DNA from 3 places in the Paenibacillus sp. FSL F4-0125 genome. Region 1 is predicted to be linked to each of the others. Evidence: riboswitches for the same ligand, from Rfam matches in the RefSeq annotation. Region 1 holds a riboswitch; each other region holds the start of a gene.
The links. A riboswitch is a leader RNA that binds a small molecule or an ion and turns the genes downstream of it on or off. The one in region 1 is predicted to bind cyclic di-AMP.
Positions count from the first base shown of each region.

Region 1 (7,192 bases):
GTAAATGAGGGACATGGGATGAAGGATACAGGCATGATCCGGAGTTTAGACAGTCTTGGGAGAATTGTGGTTCCCGCAGAAATCCGTATGACTCGTAATATCGACATTGGTGATCCTATCGAATTTTTTATATTAAACGATAACACCATCATACTCAGGAAGTACACCTCGACAGAATGTACGTTTTGCAGAAGCCACGACCATGTCACCTACTATAAAGAGCAATTTATTTGCAGTAGCTGTCTAAAAGAAATTGCCGATCCTGAACGCATGTCTCAAGCGCCGGAGACGCGCCAAGATTTTGCTAGCGAAGTGTCAGAGCACAGCAGCACGATCCGGAAGACGAAAACAGAGGATATGTGCCAACGCTTGGAGCGGGCCATAGATGATCATCCTTATGCCAATCAGAAAGAGCTTGCTGAAATCCTGGGGATCAGTCAAGCCAGAGTAAGTCAACTCAAACGCAAACTTAGTACGGGAAGCAAATCGTAAACTAAATTAATGTATAGCAAAAAAGGCTTCGACTCTCCTATTTCAGGGTGTCGAAGCCTTTTTACTGTATCCTTTAATTTTGACCGGGTGATTGTTCCTACTCGGTCAGAGCAGCCTTGAGTTCATCGGAGGATGCGGTCCACCATGCCTCATTATGAGAGATCAAGAGGGATTTTAGCGCAGCCTTTTCAACTGCGCCAAGCCCTCCCACATCGATTTTGCGTTTTAGAGCCCCATCCAGCTTATTGACATGCTCGGCGAGGATTTTCCAGCCACGACGCGCTTCCGTATCAATCCACATTTCACAAGCTGTAATTCCACCGTAGAATTGACTATCCTGGGTACGGTCCACTGCTACCCATACCACCCAAACCTGTCTTCCATTAGGTACATCTTCACGGTTCATGGAGAATTTAATACCCTTTTCAACCTTACTCTTGGCATGCATGGCACCGATATCAATGACTGCTTCACCGCCATCAATAATGACAGGCGATACGTTATTGAGCTCAATAGAGCCTGCTCCAAAGCCTTTATGTTTACTTTTGGCATTCACAATATTTAAGGCAATCTGTTTCTTGCCCTCCGGTTGTATGTTGTCCACGAGTGCACACCCTTCCTCTTACGAATAATTTAATTTTAGCTAATAATGCGGCGATTGCAAACATATACATCCCGTAGATGCTTGTCACGGGAGGAATCACAGTATGAAGTCACTGTCATTAAGGTACATTATCATCTTTGCGACCCTGGCCGCCCTCGTGCTACTAGGAGGAATATGGGTCTATTCGGGGGATAACTCCACAACTTCTGTTACTAGCTTTGTTTTAAAAGAGGCCAAGTCCTCCAGTGGCACAGCTCCTGCTGCTGCACCACAGCAAAATCTTCCTGATAGCGCCCCCGTTCCGGCAGAGGAAGCATTAAGTCATCGGGTTGTCGAGTACCACATCGATGTTCAGCTTGTTCCAGATACAGAAACCTTAATCGCTTCTGAGACGGTAACCTGGACACACCCCGGTGTAAAACCTGTAAGTGATCTATATTTTCATATGTACCCAAATGCTTTTGCCTCACCAGATACTACCTTTATGAAGGAATCCGGAGGAACGCTCAGAGGTGACACCATGCCAGAGAACGGCTTCGGAAGTATGACTCTAACCGATCTGCGCACGACAGAAGGAACATCGCTAATGCAACGAGTACAATTTGTACAACCTGACGATGGTAACGTCAACGATAAGACACTCCTAAAGGTGCATCTCCCACAACCGGTTAATGGAGGAGAAAGTGTCACGCTTAAACTAAAGTACGAGGTCCAGCTTCCCAAAATATTTGCCCGTATGGGTACATCAGGGAATTTCGTGATGGCTGGGCAATGGTTCCCAAAGCTTAGTGTATACGAGCCTATGGGCACACGCGGGGTTAAGGAAGAAGGCTGGGATTTACATCAATATCACGGCACCTCTGAATTTTACAGCGATTTTGGCATCTTTAATGTAACGATTGCAGTTCCTTCTAACTATACGGTAGCTGCGACCGGATTTCCTGTAAAGAATGCCAAACTGAAACAAGATCAAAAAATATATCAGTTCTACGCTGATGATGTCCATGACTTCGCTTGGGCGGCTTCCCCTGATTTCACAGTAGCTGAAGAAGCCTTCTCTACACCAGAAGTACCTGGTGTACGGATCAAGGTCTATCTCGATCCATTGCACAAAGACTTAAAGGAACGATACCTTCAGGCCGCTAAGGCTGCCCTGACCTACTTCAGTAAATGGTATGGTCCTTATCCCTACTCCACTCTGTCTATTATCGTTCCACCTAAGGAGGGCAATGGTGCAGGAGGAATGGAGTATCCTACGCTCATTACAGCCTTTGGAGCCACGGACTCTTCACCTGATACTTCACTTGAGAGAACCGTCGTTCATGAAATTGGCCATCAATACTTCTACGGTATGGTCGCCAGCAATGAATTCGAAGAGGCTTGGTTAGACGAAAGCTTTACTTCTTACGCTGAAGACAAACTCATGGAGCAGGAATATGGTGTCAAAGCTAATCTCCCTCTGCAATCTAGCCTGGTGACCAAATCAGAGCCGCTGAACTTAGAGACATGGAAATATGACGGGGCAGAATCGTATAGCCGAAATGTATATATTCGCGGAAAGCTAGTACTTAAGGATATTGAACGCCAAGTAGGCGCTAAAGCAATGAACAGTATCATGTCTACTTACGCACGTAAATTCCGTTTCCAGCATCCCACTACATCTGATTTTCAAAAAGTCGTTGAGAAGGTAACCAAAAAATCGTGGCAGCCTTATTTCGAGGATTATGTTTATGGTGGCGGTGCTCCTGATTTCTCAGTAGATACGATTACGATTAAAAAGAATGGCAGCAGCGAGGCTCAGAGCTACGAATCCATAGTGAAAATTACAAACAAAGGGAGTCATTACGTTGACGTTCCCATTAAATTTACATTCGCTGACGGTTCTGCGGCAGAGCGGGTCTGGAACGGTGAAGGAGCAGAGACTACGTTTCAGCTGTTAAGCGATAAACTTCTCCTCTCTGCTGAGATTGATCCAGAGCATACCGTTCTTTTAGAAAACAAACATCTTAATAACTTCAGACTGGCGGAAATAGAGCCCAAAACACTCTCCCGCTGGACGTTAAGTGTAACTAAATTAGTTGAAACCGTGCTCGGAACTCTTGTCTGGTGAGGTGAATGATTGTGAGAACATCGATAACCCGCGGCTGGCAAAGCATGAAGGAGCAATTTTATATTCTGATTCTGCTCTTCATCTATCGACTGCTCTGGGGCTACTTTATGTACGGCTTCATCCGGTCTGCTATCGTTCCAATTCTACTGCGCTACCCAGATAAAGACGCTGGAGGCAGTGGAATGGGTAGACTACTCTATTATGTCGAAGGGCAGTTCAGCTTGAACACAGATCCTGAGATACGTAATTGGTTATGGATGTTCCTAGGGCTTGTTCTCTTACGACTGCTGCTCTCCCCATTCATAAGAGCAGGATTACTACATGAACTCCATCAGGAGAGAAAAGGAGAGCGGGGCCTGTTCTTTTTTCCCGGCATGAAGGTTTATGGATTTCCAGTGTTTATTTTTAGTTTAATCGAATGGGTGCTGGCTTTATTGCCGTTATACTGGCTCGCTCCAAAAATGTACGGGCTGTTCTTATCTTCCTTTCTGAACTCCTCTTTGTTACTTCATCTAGTTCCATACGTATTGGCATGGCTTATATACATCTTTATGGTTCGCCTGTTCCTTCTATATATGCAGTTTGGTTATACCAGCGGTACGGGGATGTTCTCCTCCCTATTCATCTGTATAAAGTCACTGATTCCAGCAATAGGCATTTCAATCATACTTGGTGCAGCGGGCCTTATCCTTTTGCTGGCGTGCGGACTATCCGGTATCTTCTGTCCTGGCCTGCCGGCACTTCTTATTCGTCAACTCTCATCACTGCCCTCGACACTTTTCAAAATGTGGGGAATCTCCGCTCAATATCATCTATGGCGCAGTAAAGCATTTCCACAATAATTTATGGCATTACAACACATAATATAAGAGTCCCGGTTCCTGAATCAGGAGCCGGGACTCTTTCGCGTTACAGACAAATTATGACGATTTGCAAAATCGTAAAGACTTTGTTACAATAAGTCCTGTTCCATTAGTAACAAGTTTGTAATCATTTGAAACGATTTCTACATAACTTCATGTATTCATCGTAGTCTTGTCGATAAGTCACTATCTGGTGCATAAAACGCCGAATTCCTTGCACCGGGAAGTGGGGGAACCATATTTTGGGTGAATTGATCTCGCTTTGCAGTGATCATAGGGGAACCTTCTACCGAATCCTTAAGCTAACCTCACAGGCATTGGAAGGGGTACAATTTTTTTGAAGAATTTAAGAAAAGCATGCGTCGCTGCGGCGCTGGGACTTGTGATGGCGTTCTCTATTGGTGGAGGAAGTGCCTTTGCAGATTCTAAGATGGACAGTGTTATTTCAAAGACAATTGGAGTTGCCTATAAAACCGGAGGCACTAGCACTGCCGGGTTTGACTGTTCTGGATTTACTACGTATGTATTCAAGAAGGTGGGTCTTTCTTTGCCCCGCACTTCAAAAGCTCAATATAATGTTGGAACTCCTGTAGCCAAAAGCAAATTGCGTTCAGGTGACCTAGTTTTCTTTAACACATTGGGCAACGGCGTATCCCATGTCGGCATTTATGTTGGAAACGGAAAATTCGCACAATCATCATCTTCATATGGCGTGACCATCACTTCACTTAGCCAGTCCTACTGGGCCAACCGCTACGTTGGCGCTAAAAGAGTAATGAGTACTTCCTCATATCAAGCTGTAGCCTACGATTAATACTTCCCCACAACTATAACCTCACATTTACAACTATATAGACCTGGATTTGATTATTACCTTAATCGAATCCAGGTTTTCTTTTGCCTTATTATAATCTTTACACCTCTAGAATAGACTTTAAACACTTTTATTTGATAAAAATTTCAATAAATATAAAAATAAGTTTAATATTATCGCTTACATATGCATTTTGTCTTTAAATATATGAATTTTTCTGCATGATTAGGTTAAAAACGATTGCCAAGCGGCACTCTGTTTGTTACAATAACTGCAGTAAGATTTTAGTAACATTTTTGTAATCATTAAGTTGTTATTTACAAAGGTTTTGTCATGTATTGATTACAAGCTATTCCTAATCAACAGTCTGAGCCGAGTTTCCTAACTATTAGGGAAACGGGGGAACCAACTTTGGGTGAATTGACCTCCATTTTTAGAGGGGTCATAGGGGACCTTCAACCGAACCCTTAAGCTAACCTCGTAGGCATCTGGAAGGGGTATAAACTTTTGAAGAAGAAGTTAGCAGCAGCTGTACTCAGCTTTTCCATTATCTTCACCATCGGAGCAGGAAGCGCTTTCGCGGATTCCAAAATGGATAAAGTGATCGACAAGACCATCGGAACTAAATACGTATCCGGCGGGATCTCCACAAATGGATTTGATTGCTCCGGATTTACAATGTATGTTTTTGATAAAATCGGTATCAACCTACCACACCAATCAGGTTCCCAGTATCAAATGGGTACTGCTATCTCCCGAGATGATTTAAGATCAGGAGATCTTGTATTCTTCAATACAAGTGGTAAGGGTGTTTCCCACGTCGGCATTTATGTCGGTGAAGGCAAGTTTGCACACGCATCTTCCTCACGCGGTGTAACGATTAGCTCCCTGAGTGATAGCTACTACGTAAAACGCTATATCGGTGCTAAACGGATTATGAGCACTGATGCTTATCATTCTGTTGCTTCTGAGACAGAAGATAATGATGATGTTCAATAAGTAGAACGTACATAGGCTCTTTTCCAAGAGGTCAATTCTTGGGGAAGAGCTTGTTTTTTTGTCTTATTTAATATTTACCCCTCTCAAAATTTGTAAAACAATATTCCTTATAAATTTTCTGAGTCGATGCCCCCTCTTTTTGTATATAATTAGTTACAAGTATAAACGCCTTCGGCACTCGTAATGACGGCAAGCGTTATAACCCTCGTGAAAGGAGGTCTTTGACCTTATGATAAATCCCTCGGTTACTTTTCATGTAACTCCTATGGAGACTAGTCACGCGGAAGAGATATGCAATTGGAATTACACCCCCCCTTATAATATTTACGGCTGGATGCCGTGGGAACAAATGCAGGCTCTAGGCATCGAGTTCGGTGATCCTCAGCTACGGAATGAGCAATATGTCTCCATATTAAATGGGCAAGAAGCTTTGTGTGGATTCGCGCAGTTGTTCCCGATGGAAGGTGTTGTACGTTTGGGGATTGGCATGCAACCTGATCTATGCGGTAAAGGGCTAGGCAAATTATTCATGGATGCAATCGTGCAAGAAGCCTTGCTTCGTTATCCTGAGCGTGAGATTGATCTAGAGGTATTGACCTGGAACCAGCGGGCGATCCGAACTTACCAAAAGTGTGGATTTACGATTACAGATACGTATGAGCGCCTAACCCCATCAGGAAACAAACCTTTTTATTGCATGGTCTATGAGAAATGATATTAAAATCCATATTTTTCAATCAATTGATGGTATTATCGTTCATTTTTTTGTCACAAACCCTATGATAACGCTTCACCTTGAGCTATAATGTAGGGAGCAGCTTACATAGAAGGGACGAACTGGGATGCAGAAATGGATCATGAGCGGTTTGTTTTTTGCCGCCTGTGCCTTTGCGGTAGTACTTATGTTTACACTTCCAGGTAAAGAAGAGGTAGCTGAACAGAATAAGCCCACAATGCCGGTAGTTCAATTGGATGCGGCAAAGGCAGAAGCAACCGTGAAAGCCAGCTGTATTACCTGTCACGGCGATCAGCTTCAAGGTGGAGTTGGCCCTAGTCTTCAAAATGAAGGTGGTCAGCACGATGCTGAAGAAATCTACAGCATCGTCACTAAGGGACGCGGTCAAATGCCTTCCTTTAAAGAAAAGCTAGCCCCTGAGGAGATCGCAAACGTCGCCCTCTGGCTTTCAGAGAAAAAGTAACTACTTAAGCAACTAAAAACGCCCGTGCCAGAAGATAGTTCACTATCTGCGCACGGGCGTTTATTTATGAGTTTGGGTGATCCTAACGATTTTTCTCAAAGGCTTCATTAA
Region 1 covers NZ_JBBOZJ010000001.1:121,165-128,356, reverse strand. The annotation lists gene NST74_RS00610 (AbrB/MazE/SpoVT family DNA-binding domain-containing protein) at 19-492, shown strand; gene NST74_RS00605 (YwhD family protein) at 590-1,096, opposite strand; gene NST74_RS00600 (M1 family metallopeptidase) at 1,200-3,206, shown strand; gene NST74_RS00595 (hypothetical protein) at 3,218-4,048, shown strand; cyclic di-AMP (ydaO/yuaA leader) riboswitch at 4,263-4,401, shown strand; gene NST74_RS00590 (C40 family peptidase) at 4,455-4,883, shown strand; cyclic di-AMP (ydaO/yuaA leader) riboswitch at 5,244-5,385, shown strand; gene NST74_RS00585 (C40 family peptidase) at 5,391-5,882, shown strand; gene NST74_RS00580 (GNAT family N-acetyltransferase) at 6,112-6,597, shown strand; gene NST74_RS00575 (c-type cytochrome) at 6,725-7,081, shown strand; gene NST74_RS00570 (4a-hydroxytetrahydrobiopterin dehydratase) at 7,164-7,192, opposite strand, start outside.

Region 2 (7,192 bases), 450 kb from region 1:
CGTCCGAGAAACTCCGGTGTCCTGCCGACCATCAGACCGCACAGGAAGACACCCAGAATCGCATACATCAGCATATTGATCAGTCCGACACCTTTACCCCCAAAGACATTGTTGAGCATCATCAGTGCCAGAGGCGTAATACCTCCCAGTGGTGTCAGCGTATCATGCATATTGTTAACACTACCTGTCGTAGCTGCGGTTGTTACTGAAGTAAACAAGGAAGACTGCGGAATGCCGAAGCGTACCTCTTTACCTTCCATGCTGCCTTGCGAAGATTCGATTCCTAGTGCATTGATCGCCGGATTACCCTTTGATTCAGCATAATAGTTCAGTCCCAGCAGTAGCACGAACAAGGTCATCATTGCGGTAAAAATAACCCAGCCCTGACGTTTGTTCTTAGCAAACAGTCCGTACATATAAGGGAGCGAAGCTGGCAGCATCCACATAGAAAGAATCTCCAGCACGTTCGTAAGTGGATTAGGATTCTCAAAAGGATGCGATGAATTGGCCCCGAAGAAGCCGCCTCCGTTCGTGCCCAAATGCTTGATCGATTCCAGTGAAGCTACTGGACCGATAGCAATCTGTTGCGTTTGCCCCTCTAGTGTAGTGACTTCAAGTGATGGCTTGAGGGTTTGCGGCACATGTAGTCCTACCAGTACCAATGAAACTAGCAGAGCCAGCGGAATGAACACACGAATATGTGCTTTGACGAAATCCTCGAAGAAGTTCCCGACTGATTTGCGTCCTGTGATCCCTCTGACAAAAGCAACCGCAACTGAAAATCCGCTCGCTGCAGACGTGAACATCATCATCGTGATGACAGCCATTTGTGAAAAATACGAAAGTCCCGTCTCCCCGCTGTAATGCTGCAGGTTTGTATTAGTCATAAAGCTGATCACCGTATTGAACGAAAGCGTCTGTTCCATATCCGCAATTCCATTCGGATTTAGCGGTAAACCCCGCTGCAATCGAAGAAAGATATAGCTGAAAGTAACCAGTACGATATTCGTTAAGACAAAGCTGAGCGCATACTTTTTCCAGGACATCCCTTCCCGTTTTTTCAGTCCGATCAGCTTATAAATCCCTTTTTCCACGCCTCCAAACCATCGATCCGTACGATTGGGTTCATTAGAAAATACATGATATAAATACGTGCCCATCGGCTTAACCAGCAAGATGAGAATGACGATTACAGCTACGATTTGCAAAATGCCCATGAATGCCCCTCCTTAAAATTTCTCCGGATGAATTAATGCGTAAACCAGATATAAAAACAGCAGTAGGGTAACAGCGATGACTAGAATCACAGCTTATCCCTCCCTGTATCCTCAACTACACCTGCGCACCAGCGCATAAATCCATAAAACAACCCGTAAATTACAGCTAACGAAGCCACCATATACAGATCCATCATATCTCCCGCACTCCTTCTTTTATCCTTGATGAGGTGATTTATCGATCAGAAAATCAGCATCACCACTGTGGGAATAGATTACATAACTTGCACCAAGTCTTTTATAGACCAATCTAGGATTTATTGAGCTTGTGATCACAAAAATCGGCTGTGTCGTCCAGGTGCGGCACATCTGAATGTAGCGGCAGCATAACGTAAAGCTGCTCTCGAACAGATATACCCGGCCTACCGGGAACGGCGGGCGAAACCAAGTATTCTGATGGCGGGTATCTACTAGAACGACTTTCTCAATCCCCATCTCTTCAAGTAGGGACTTCTCAGGCAAGTTGTTGGTCAATCCCGCCATCTTAATGCCTCTAAATTTTAGAAGCTTAATAAAATGTTCTCCTGCCTTCGTTGGCGCACATACCAGTACATATTCATTCTGATCTGTCATCTCTTATTCTCCTCAAATGCTTTGCTTGTAAGATCAGAGCTTGATCACCCTGGTCTTGAAAGAAAAGCTACCGCTAATGATGAATATAACGACCTCTTCGTGAGGTTTTCCATAAATGCTTTGCTTAAAAAAGCACAGCAAAAAGCCACAAAGGATTCTCCTCTGTGGCTCGCTAGCGGTCACATTGCACTCATCCTCTCTCCATACGCTTACGAGGTTAGCTGTCGGATTCGGGCGGTGAGAGTCGCCCTACCTGTATAGATGCGAGCTCACTCATATCTTCTACAGGATTCACCCCATAACCGGCTTCCGACTCTCACATCGTCTGCCGATTGTTGGTTCCCCCGCTTTCCTTATCGGAAATTAAGCGGATCAAATATTCGATTGTTGTTGAAACAGGAGTAATCATACCCTTATGCAGGAAGTATTGTAAAACGTGATTGATGCCAAAATAATGCAAATTAAAAACTATTTTCGCATTGGATAGCGCTTACTTGATATTCAATCTCTCTATATCTCTTGTTTTCTCGAATTTGAATCAATTAGCGAAAAGCGGACGGACTCTGTGATTTTATTCACCACAGCTGGAGAAATCACCAAAAATCGCCTATATAGGAAAGGAAACGAGAAGTCGAGATTAAACGAGAAAGAAGCTCGATAACACGCAATAAATACCTATTTGGCAGGATTTTTCGTCGGAGTTGGTAGGATACGGTTCAAATTGCGCTCAAAAGAACACTTTCTGCTTTTACAGAAACACCTTGAAAAGAGTATGATTCGGATTGAATCTATTTCACGAAATACAATCAACGCTGAGTTCCTGTATTTGCAGGGAACGGGGGAACCATCGGGCCACATGGCCTACTTGGGGTGAATCCGAAGGAGACTGTTCAAGTCTCACATAGGTAGGGCGACTCTCACCGTCCGAATCCGACAGCTAACCTCGTAAGCGTAAAGAGAGAGACCCTTGATCCGCCACGCTTTGGCACAGGTGTGTATGCCTGTATTCCAAAACCGCAGCAGAGGTCCTCCTCTTGCTGCGGTTTTTGCGTTACCTGAACCTACCCGGGTAATAGCATGCTGGACGGGGTGAAAGGAATGAAACACTATTATTGGGGAATACAGCAAGGGCTGCTTGAGCCGATAAGTCTAAATTATGTTTGCTTTGGAGCGTTATGGTTCGAAGAGGATCATCACAGAACTATTGTCGGCTATGCATTTGGTCAGAACCAAATTGAATCCTTGCGCCATTTCAGCAGCCCTTCTACTTGTGAGTGCTGTATGGACCGAAGAATTATATACGAAATATATAAAAATATCAGAGAAAAGCAGCAGCTGCAGGATTGGTCGGCACATCAATGTTTTCCGTGGCTCGCCGCTTTTAAGAAACCTTGGAAGGACGTTGCTATTGGTTGGTACGTAATGAGATCCCGCAGCACCTTCCCCTTACATTTATCCATTATACGTAAACAGAAATTCCGACTATGGCTGGAGCATGCCGCAGTCTGTGAGAACGAAGCTGAAATGCTTGCCTGTATAGAGAAGGCTAACATTACTCATCATGTTGAGCTTAAGTTTTTGGAACCCTAGGAAGGAGAAACTTGTCATGGACCAGCGAAGACTATCTCGCATTGAAGTATTCGTCTTTGATTCACCTGAGCCTATTCACTATGGTATGGAGGCTGATCCAGGCAGCCGGTATGGCATCCTGAAACTTACCTGTAAAGGGGGTAGCAGCTGGGGGGCATGTCTTATCTCAGTCAATACCAAAACCTTCGACCTTATTAAATGGAGTTCTTTTCTCAGAATGATATACCACTGCCGGCTTGAGGAAGCGATAGATAAAGTACGTACCCATGGTTCAGAGTGGGATCAGACTCAGTTTGAGCTAGTGCAAGATGCTTTACAGGATTTAAAAGCCAAGCTGCAGGGGAAATTCTTGGCAGATCATATTGAGCAAGGTCGTCTGTACAGAGCTGTCGCCGGTGGAAGAGATTCCAGAGAGGGGCGGCTATACTATAAACCATCTAAGACCGTATCCAGTATTGCGCTTCAAAAGCATAGTTATCCAGAGCCTGATACCGCCGAGCTTATCAACAAATCCATTTCTTACTTTTCAATATTATAGGTTCATCCCATAACCCATTCTGAAAGGATCGTGTTTATCATGCCTGACCCCTTACCTGCCGGATCGCCCCGTAGAACTATATTTGCAGAGTGTGTTCAAAAGAATACGAATGATATCTATGCGCTCAGTTCTATGTTGTTACAACAATCAGCAGAAGCGGAGAAAGTTACTATCCGAACTTTTAAAGAGCTTCATAAAATATTCCTTCAAAAAAGCTTCGACAGCCAGCTATTCTCTATCGAAGCCTACCGCTCTTGTATCCGACAATGCGCCGATTATTACGCACGCCGGTCTCTCCTGTCTGCCAAGGCACTGCCTTGGGAGGAGCAGCTCGTAAAAGTGATGTGGTATGGCCTAAAGCTATCTTTACCTCAAATTAGCATTATCCTGCAAAAGAGCGTTCCTGTACTGAAAGATCAGCTTAGACATGTGCGGGAGCAAATGACTGCTCAAGAGGATTTGCTGCCCAGCGGTAATTTGTCCGTTGTTTAGCCCTCGGAGCTCACTTTGGCCGAAAAGCTAACTAGCGTAGTTGGAGGGCTGACATTCAGTATTTCAACCCTCCCGTGGGAGTTACTTCATATATAATTGAATATAATCTATGAGGGTATGACTAATGATTGGGACAAGGATATTATTATTTCGAGTATAAAGATAAACAAAATAAATAAATGATTAAGGCATTATAAACAAAAAAGATCAAAGCATAATAACCAGCTTTTTCACCACCGCTATCCGCCCTATAATTGCCGAATTCCACCTTAGTGAAATACCTCATCCTGCTCACTCAACCTCTCCCCTATATGCTTTCTCTCTAATAATCGCGTTATAGCCCTTTAAATAAAAAGTTTTTTAAGAGACTAATCTCAGCTTATATCACCAATTCCTTTTTTGTACATTTTTTTCACTAAAATTACACAAATACCGAACTGACTTTTTCTAACGCGATCATTTCGCTTTTTACTCTTTTCGAGCATATAAAAAAGCCACGGCATCTGCCGCGGCTTCCTTATTTCCTACTATTACGACTTACTCTTACGTGCCTTACCGTACATCCACAATCCCGCAATCATCCCCACCATGGCAATACCAGTCAATACACCCTGAGTGAAATCCATCAAAACGGACCCATTGGTCGAGAGCATTCTACTAACCGTAGCCAGAGATACCGAACTCATTAAAAGCATCATATTGTATTGTTCACTTTTAGTCATGATTACCACTCCTTAAAAGTTATATGAAGCCAATTAGATCTTGTAAGCCTTCATCGCTTTTCTGATCTCTTTAATACTTGGACGTTTGCCGTACATCAATACGCCTGTGCGATAGATCTTGGCAGCCAACCACCCAAAGATGAACGTAGTAACAAGCAGGATGGCTAATGATACAATAACTTGCCAGATCGCTACTTCACCAACACCAATTCGGAGCAGCATGGTCAATGGAGAGGTGAAAGGCACATAACTCGCTACCTTAACCAGCAGAGTATCCGCATTGGAGATACTAAACAGCGGAACATAGAATGCTACGAAGCCTAACATCATAATCGGCATAACCGCTTGGCCAAGATCCTCTGTACGGCTGACAATCGAACCTACAGCTGCATACATCAAGGCATAGAGGAAATACCCTAGCACATAAAGAACAATTCCATAAAGCAACAAGTTAATATTAAGCTGGCCTAAATCCAGGTCTAAATCTTTCAAAATCGTTGCATTATGCGGAAGCTTAAGATTGACAACTACCGCTGCGATAATGACGCCAATCTGTAATAATCCTACTAAGAAGACACCGATAACTTTACCGAACATTTGCGCTAAAGGTGAGGCACTTGTAATCAGAATCTCCATGATCCGTGAGCTCTTCTCTGAAGTAATCTCAGCCGCGATCATATTACCGGTCATCATGATTGACATGAAGAACAGCATAAGCATGGCGTATACAATGACGTAATTAATAGCTGGAGCGGATTCCTGCGACGCATCCTTATCTCCCGCAGTCCCATCAGGGTTGAGCTGCTGAGTAGCTATCTGTACCGGTGTTGACATAGCAGCAATCTGCTCCTGCGTCAGCTTGTCGCCAACGACGAACTGGGTGTTGGCCTGCTGAAGGGCATTTTGGAGATAGATTTGTACATCGCCCTTCAATTCACCATTTTCACTATAATAAGTAACGGGTGGAAGTCCTGCGCCAGTAGGTTCCGCAAAAGTAACATACCCCTCTACAGTCCCTTCATCTAAAGCTTTCTTTAGCTCCGCATCATCGGCAGAAGTATACTGCACAACTTTTGCCTGCGGCATTCCCTCAGGTGAAGTATAGGCCTTCAACAACTCTGCCGCCTGATTTCCTTCTTCCGCGATCACAGCAATTTGAGTCTCTGCGTTTGTTGTAGAATCACCCTTAAACTGATCGATGATGTACGGAAGATTCATCCCAATACTGAGCAGCAACACTAGAATTAACGTAGTAATCATGAATGATTTCGTTCTTACTTTATTTTTAAAGGTAAAGCCAATTATTGTCCCCATCTTATTCATGAGATTCACCCACCGCTCTGATAAAGATTTGATTTAACGTTGGTTCCTTAATTTCAAAATGCTCCACTTCACCCTGCGCCATCGCCTGCTGTAGGATACGTTGTGCTGCGCCGATCTCACTGATTGACAACAGATAACCTCGCTCCTGTCGCTGTACTGCTGTTACACCTGCAATTGATTCTAGACCGGTCACTTCGTTATCCGTACGCAACAATACTTGTTCACGAGGATACCCACTCTTAATCGTACGAATATCGCCCTGTACGACAGTATTGGAACGATCCAAAATCGTAATATTACGGCAAAGCTCTTCAACATGCTCCATCCGGTGAGTAGAGAATAAGATGCTCGTTCCTTGATCTCGCAATTCTTTTACCGTATCTTTCAGTAGTTCCACGTTAACAGGGTCCAAACCACTGAAGGCTTCATCAAGGATGAGAATTTGCGGCTTATGAACAACTGCGGCGATAAAACCCATTTTCTGCTGATTCCCTTTGGAGAGCTCTTCAATCTTCTTATTGTAATAATCCGGAACCTCAAACCGATCGAGCCAGTAGCGAAGGCTCTTATCCGCATCACTAGCCGACATCCCGCGAAGACGTGCCAAGTAGACGATTTGATCGCTTACCTTTACCTTTGGATATAATCCTCTTTCTTCGGGTAGATAGCCCATGATT
Region 2 covers NZ_JBBOZJ010000001.1:573,863-581,054, reverse strand. The annotation lists gene kdpA (potassium-transporting ATPase subunit KdpA) at 1-1,217, opposite strand, end outside; gene kdpF (K(+)-transporting ATPase subunit F) at 1,230-1,307, opposite strand; gene NST74_RS02620 (hypothetical protein) at 1,434-1,850, opposite strand; cyclic di-AMP (ydaO/yuaA leader) riboswitch at 2,041-2,230, opposite strand; cyclic di-AMP (ydaO/yuaA leader) riboswitch at 2,651-2,816, shown strand; gene NST74_RS02615 (hypothetical protein) at 2,949-3,440, shown strand; gene NST74_RS02610 (hypothetical protein) at 3,457-3,978, shown strand; gene NST74_RS02605 (hypothetical protein) at 4,111-4,470, shown strand; gene NST74_RS02600 (hypothetical protein) at 5,001-5,192, opposite strand; gene NST74_RS02595 (ABC transporter permease) at 5,226-6,515, opposite strand; gene NST74_RS02590 (ABC transporter ATP-binding protein) at 6,508-7,192, opposite strand, start outside.
Region 2: linked by a shared signal. The riboswitch ahead of NST74_RS02615 (hypothetical protein) and the one ahead of NST74_RS00590 (C40 family peptidase) in region 1 are both predicted to bind cyclic di-AMP.

Region 3 (7,192 bases), 2.5 Mb from region 1:
CGGAGCCCTCCGACAGCAGTGCAAATGAATCCGCAACGACTACCCGCTCCTACACGGATTACATAGGACATACTGTAGAAATCCCTGTGAAACCACAGCGAATAATCTACTCTGGAGAAACATATGGCGATTTGCTCGCTCTCGGCGTACAAGCGGTAGGGTATCCTCTATCCATGGGTGAAGGCCAGGTCTTTGAAGATCAGTTACAGGGTGTCGAGGATGTAGGCTTCCCTATCAATCTGGAGAAAACATTAGAGCTTCAACCTGACCTAATTATCTATGCGGGCACAGACGAAGCTGATTTTGAGCAGCTGTCCAAAATCGCACCTACAATCATTTTTGATACCTTTGCCCCATTACAAGAACGTATGCTGGACATTGGTGGAATTCTTGGTAAAACAACAGAAGCAGAAGCATGGCTAGCCCAATATAAAACCGCTGAAGAAACTATGTGGAAACAATTGAAGTCTGCTGGTATGCAAGAAGGTGAGACAGCTTCGGTCTTCACTTATTATCCGGGAGACAGACTGTTTATAATGGCGGCGACTGGACTTTCACAGGTACTCTATGGGGAGAATGGCTTCAAGGCAACTCCAGCTATTCAGAAGATACTCGATGAAGGTAAAGGCTTCCAGGAAGTATCTATGGAAGTGCTTAAAGAATATGCCGGAGACCGTATATTCATCTTGACTCCAGTTGCGGAGGAAGCAAAACAATCCACAGAAAATCTATTAAAGAGCCCTATCTGGAAGAGCCTTCCTGCCGTTAAGAATGGATATGTCCATACGCAGGACATCATGAAGACCTCCAGTGATGCAACTACAAGAGAATGGCTGCTCGGCGAGATTCCTCAGCTATTGAATATGAAATAACCCTCCATGATCGAGTGTTTAGCACACGGCTGATAGAAAACTTCAAGAAGCATATCAACAGCTGTTGATATGCTTCTTTGTTTTATATACAATAAGTTCATTGATAATCATTCTCACCAAAAGAACGGAGGCTGAACCTATGCTGCAAACATCATCGTCCTGCCCCCCGCTCCACTCCCTGCTGTTTCAGCTGATTGATGCCGAACTGATACTTCAAGCTGCCGATTCAAGCCCTGTATCACGTACAACTCATGACTACACCCTTCTCGTATTTACCGGGGGAAACGGGCAACTGAACCTCGATGATCAGAGCGTGATGCTGAGTACAGATAAATGTTATCTACTAGCTCCCGGAATCTCCTATAGTACGAGCAATCAGGAAATGACCATGTATTATTATCTCATCACCTTTTCAGCAATTTATACAAAAGAGCATCCAGAACGTTATTCTGGCGAACTACTTTCAGGCAGACGCGAATTAATTGTCCACCCGTTCACTAAGGTACTCCGTCTTGTGGAAGATTTGCTTCTGAACAAGAATAGCTTCGATGATGTGCAGCAATTCAAGCGACAATTGAAATTCCAGGAATTGATGCTGCTATTTTTTGAGCATAATTATCCTTCCAAGCATCTACCAAGTCCCACAGAATCCGTAGAAATGACTATACAATTCATAGAGGAGCATTATACAGAGAGCATCAGCGTGAAGCAGTTGGCTGAGCTGGCGGGGATATCGTTCTGGCAGTATACACCGATCTTTCAACAGCTTACCGGCAAAAAGCCACTTGAGTACCTGACCGATCTGCGCATTAGTCATTCCAAGCGCTTCCTGCAGGAATCGACGGAACCGCTGCGTGAAATCGCCAGACTGGTAGGCTTCTCCGATGAATATTATTTCAGCCGCCGCTTTCGGCAAAAAACCGGAGTTACCCCCGGACAATATGCGCATCAGCGAGGTCGTAAGCTTACCGTCAAAGATTGGACAGGCCATGAAGTGGAGATTCCAGAGCAAGCGAGACGCATTGTCTATCATGGAGAGACACTTGGCGACCTTCTCGCACTAGGCGTGAAGCCCATCGGAGGAGATGAAGCATTCGTGCGGAACAGCGTCTATAAACATCGGCTTAAAAAGCTCGCCAATGTTGGTTTCCCGCTGGACCCGCAGCTGACCGCTTCACTTAATCCAGATTTGATTATTTTGGCCAATAGTGATGAAAGAGCCTATAGGACCGTTTCCGGTATCGCCCCGACACTCACCTTTGATTCCTTTGCGCCACTCGAAAGTCGAATGCGAACACTAGGCAGCTGGCTCGGTAAACAACGCGAAGCCGAAGCGTGGCTGGAATCATTTACAATCAAAAACGCTGCCATGTGGCAGCAGCTTTACGAGACCAGTCTCCAAGCCGGAGAGACTGCCTCTGCTTTGGTCTATGACCACGGAAATCATCTGTATGCTATGGGAATGTCCGGATTCTCCACAGCGCTTTATGCCCCATGTGGTCTACAACCGACAGAGGAGATTCAAGCCATACTGGATGAAGAATTAGGGTTCGCTGAAGTTGATCCAGCGCGATTGCCTGCCTATACTGGTGATTACATCTTCATGCTCATTCCTGAGCGTCCAGACTCACTGGCTGCTATGGAACGACTACTAGACAGTTCACTTTGGAAAAGTCTTCCGGCAGTACGTCAGGGACATGTTTATCTGCTCGACGGAAGCAAATGGAACTCTAGTGATGCGTTAACTCGGGAGAAGCTGCTAACGCTTCTACCTAAACTGCTCAGTGGAAGCACCCCTAGTAATTGAAGGTGAATCTAGGATTCCCTTTTGACTTTTCAAAACTTCATGGGGTATACTTTACCTACGCTTAATTTCCAACTTTTACAGTTGAAAAGCGGGGGAACCAGTTAATTGGGGCGAATCATTGAGCATTAGAATGTAGGGTACCATCTTACCCGAGTCCGTCAGCTAACCTCGTCAGCAGTGGATGGGTCTGCTTTTCATGTTATTTACATAACCAGAGACCCTTGCTAAGGGTCTCTTTTTGTGTTTTTTTGGACCCTGCTGGCAGTAGATTGGCCTTTGACACTAAGGCTTCCTCTTTTCTCACACAAAGGGACAAAGGAGAGATGTAAGTGCAAAAGGTAAAGTACATCACGGATATTAACAAAATTGCTATGTTGTCTGATCTGGAAAAAGAGAACTTGAAAGAAATCACGGACAAATTTGTTTTTCGTGTGAATGACTACTATCTGTCTTTGATCAACTGGGACGATCCAGATGATCCCATTCGTAAACTGGTTATCCCTAACGAAGGTGAACTGCTGGAATATGGACGTTGGGATGCTTCGGATGAAGACACGAATTATGTGGTGCCGGGTTGTCAGCACAAGTATAAAACAACAGCATTACTGATTGTATCCGAGGTCTGCGGAGCCTATTGCCGCTACTGCTTCCGTAAACGCCTGTTCCGAAATGACGTGAAAGAAGCGATGTCTGATGTCTCTCCGGGTCTGGAGTATATTGCAAACCACCCTGAGATTAACAACGTTCTTCTTACGGGCGGTGACAGTTTAATTCTCTCCACACCAAAGCTAAGATCCATTATTGAAAACTTAAGAAGCATTGAGCATGTCAAGATTATCAGATTAGGTTCGAAGATTCCCGTATTTAATCCGATGCGGATCTCTGAAGACGAAGAGCTGCTGGAGCTGATTCGTACTTACTCTACCGAAGACAAGCGAATTTATGTTATGGCGCATATCAATCATCCTCGTGAAATCACACCTGAAGCCAAAAAAGCATTTAAAGCCCTCCACAACGCTGGGGCAATTGTCGTAAATCAGACCCCCGTCCTTAAAGGCATCAATGATGATCCCGTTATATTGGGAGAATTGCTAGACCGACTCTCATGGGCTGGCGTAACACCTTACTACTTCTTCGTGAATCGTCCCGTTGCCGGAAACCGAGATTTTGTATTACCTCTTGAGCAAGTCTATCAAATTGTAGAAGAAGCCAAAGCCAGAACCTCAGGACTTGGCAAAAGAGTACGCCTATCCATGTCACACACCTCCGGAAAGATAGAAATTCTCGCCATTGATAACGGAAAAGCCTATCTTAAATATCATCAATCCAGAGATCAGGAATACGGAAAGTTCATGATTCTAGATTGCCCTAAGGATGCAGAATGGTTTGATGACCTGCCCGGAAATGAGGAATATTGGACCCCTCCTGTGAAAAAAAATGACGCTATTATTTCTGTTAATGCGTTATCAAACAAGACTGCGGATCTGATTTGTAAATAATTCAATCAATTCTTTTTATATAAATCCTGACCAAGATACTCAGAAGACTCAAATGAAATATAAGCCCCACCATAAAGCATGCAATCACACTAAAACCACTAGCATCTTCTATAGCAAAAAACAACTTAGCAGGCCAATACGTAGGAATCCACGCACCTGTGAATTGCCATGGTGATGGAATAAAATACGCTACGATTGGCCCTGCTATAAACAAACCACCTATCTTAGATAAAGCTAAGCCTTCTACCTTATTTGCAGCAAAAGAAGCAAGAAATAAAGCAAAGCAAGGGGCTTCAATTGCTAATAATAAAAGAATGTATATATGCTCCAATTGGAAGTCAGATAAGCCTGAAACTACAAAATACACCAATGATAGAAGTGTACAAAGTACAGATGGAAGAACTAGACGATACACCATGTACCCCTTACGCATTAATGGCGTAACCGCGTAATAAGAGATGATGTTCTCATCACGTTCATCAAGCATTAAAAGACCTGTCATCATACCGGTCAGCATGGGAAAGGTCATTACTAAAAAAATCGCAGCAAAGCTACTGTATTCATTTAAATCGAAAGCATAACCGTTTGTAAGCCACTCTGCTGCTATTGGAAATCCAAATCTTGAGACGACTAAAAGTGCTAAAGGAGCAAAGATCCCGACCATAAGCACCGGGTCCAACCCAGCATGACGGATATCGCTTAGAAAAAGCGTATGATACTTCTTCATCTCTTGACTCCTCCCTTGCCTATGCGCATCATTACATGTTGCTCGAAGGACCTTTTTGCCCAGACATATATCACAACATTCCAGAGCAGTAATATCGATATGGAGTACATGTAATTGCCAAGTGACATAGCTGAGGTTCCCGAACTCAACAAGCGAAGTGTTCCTTCTGTAGGTAATAATAGAAAAACATTGGAGTTCCATATCTTAAAATAACCAAGTAACGGCAGTATGAAAGGTAGTACGAATACTTGTGAGAGTAAAATGAAACCATTAATCGTCTGGCAACGAGCCACTACTCCAATCGACAATAGCGTCATAAAGCTTGACGTTAGAATGATTCCAATAGAAAATCCTATCGGGGATTGCGGAACTCCACTCGCTGCTGCATGAATAACCCATGCGGCTAAGAGGGACAGTACAGATAATGAGCCGGCTTTTGAAAGTAAATATTCCCTAACACGAATCGGAGTAACGAATAAAGGATCAAGGACACCCTGGTCTCTTTCCAGCAGCACAATCCCACCAGCCAGAATAAGCCCCAAGGCACTAGGATCGCTAAAGGTCAATAACAGCATCGTTTGTTCCCGATAATGATTAGGAATAAGATGTAGCAATACCAGATAGAACGTACAGATAATGATGTAGATCCAATAAAACCCATGCCGCCATTGAAACCGGATGTCAAAGGCAAACGCAGATCTGAATCTCATGTTAACTGCCTCCCAGTAACGTCAATGAATATTTGTTCCAAAGACGCCTCCAGCGAATGAATGGTTTCTATTGGATACTCACGGACAAGCTTTAAGAAATATTCGTTCTCCCCTATATCAGCAAGTGAGAATTCCTCATTTCTAACTTCATTATGAAGGCGATATTCCAGCCGCACTCGCTTTTTTCCATTTAGAAGCTTAAGCTCACGAGGAGAATCAATCAACTTAATCTGACCGTCTACAATAAAAGCGACTCTATCGCAGAGCTCCTCCGCGGCCTGCATATTGTGTGTTGTTATGATGACTGTTGTTCCGGTTGCCTTCTTTTCCAGAATTAAATCCTTCATTCTCTTAGCGTTAACGGGGTCCAGCCCGGAAGTGGGTTCATCCAGAAATAGAATTTGTGGGTTATTTAAGAGTGCTCTGCAGAAATTCAGTCTCATCTTCATTCCCTTCGATAGCTGGGAGACCTTCAGATTAGCCGCTTCTGTGAGATTTACTTGCTCTAACAGAAGTCCTGGTTCCGCTGTTCTCCCTGAATACAAAGACCGAAATAATTGCAAATTTTCCAGCGCAGTAAACTTCGAATAGAAATTTGGAAACTCAAAAGCTACCCCTATTTGCTCAAAATACTCCGGTCCGGTATTTCTTATTTCTTTGCCCATTACTTTAACGCTACCCAAATAATTCTTTAAGACGCCTATTAGGATTTTTTGTGTTGTGCTTTTACCTGCTCCCGAAGGACCGAGAAAGCCAAATACTTCTCCTGGAGTTATGGAAAAATTCAGTCCACTAAGGGTTGGTTCCTTTATTTTTGGGTAGGTAAAATGAAGCTCCTTCACTTCGATCATTTCATGCTCCCCCAATCTTATTGTTCTTCAAGGAAGTCATCCCCTCAGCCAGAACCCCGATCAAAAGCTCTATCGTTGCCTGATATCGTTCATCCCCAATCTCTTCCTTATGCAGAGTCAGAAGGACTATGGAGCGAATCATACTCACGATTAATTCCGGGTCGATCCCAGCCATGATTCCTTCAGCCTGCCAGGATTTAATGAAAGGGACAAAAAAGTCTTTATCCTCTGTAAAATTTTGCTCCAACAACTCATTTGGTAACTTTCTTAATAACTGCTCCATTTCGCTCCTTACGAACATCTGACGTACGATCGGACTTTCTTCCATCATGCGGAAAGATTTCAGTAAAAATAATCTGATCTCTTCCTTGCCAAAAGGTACGCCAACGCTAAATGAATCGAACATTGCACTACGAATTCGTTGTTCCTCTTCAAGCAATATGTGATAGAACAATTCCTCTTTCGATCCAAAAAACATATAGAACGAACCTTGCGCAATCCCGGCAGCTTTCGTTAATTCTTCAACGCTTGTTTTCTTAATGCCATGTATTTCAAAACAGCGGCGGCCTTCTGTCAACAATTTATGTTTGATCCATTCTTTTTCTTGGTCCGTGAATTTCTTGGGCATACAAGTCAACTCGCTTTTGGTAGTTTTATGAATAATTTTATTTTATATTCACAAGATAACTCTTTAATCCATATTTTGTCAATCTAATTTTCTGTAAG
Region 3 covers NZ_JBBOZJ010000001.1:2,577,252-2,584,443, reverse strand. The annotation lists gene NST74_RS11030 (ABC transporter substrate-binding protein) at 1-872, shown strand, start outside; gene NST74_RS11025 (AraC family transcriptional regulator) at 1,012-2,679, shown strand; cyclic di-AMP (ydaO/yuaA leader) riboswitch at 2,728-2,871, shown strand; gene NST74_RS11020 (KamA family radical SAM protein) at 3,009-4,178, shown strand; gene NST74_RS11015 (hypothetical protein) at 4,180-4,905, opposite strand; gene NST74_RS11010 (fluoroquinolone export ABC transporter permease subunit) at 4,902-5,615, opposite strand; gene NST74_RS11005 (ABC transporter ATP-binding protein) at 5,612-6,466, opposite strand; gene NST74_RS11000 (TetR/AcrR family transcriptional regulator) at 6,468-7,094, opposite strand.
Region 3: linked by a shared signal. The riboswitch ahead of NST74_RS11020 (KamA family radical SAM protein) and the one ahead of NST74_RS00590 (C40 family peptidase) in region 1 are both predicted to bind cyclic di-AMP.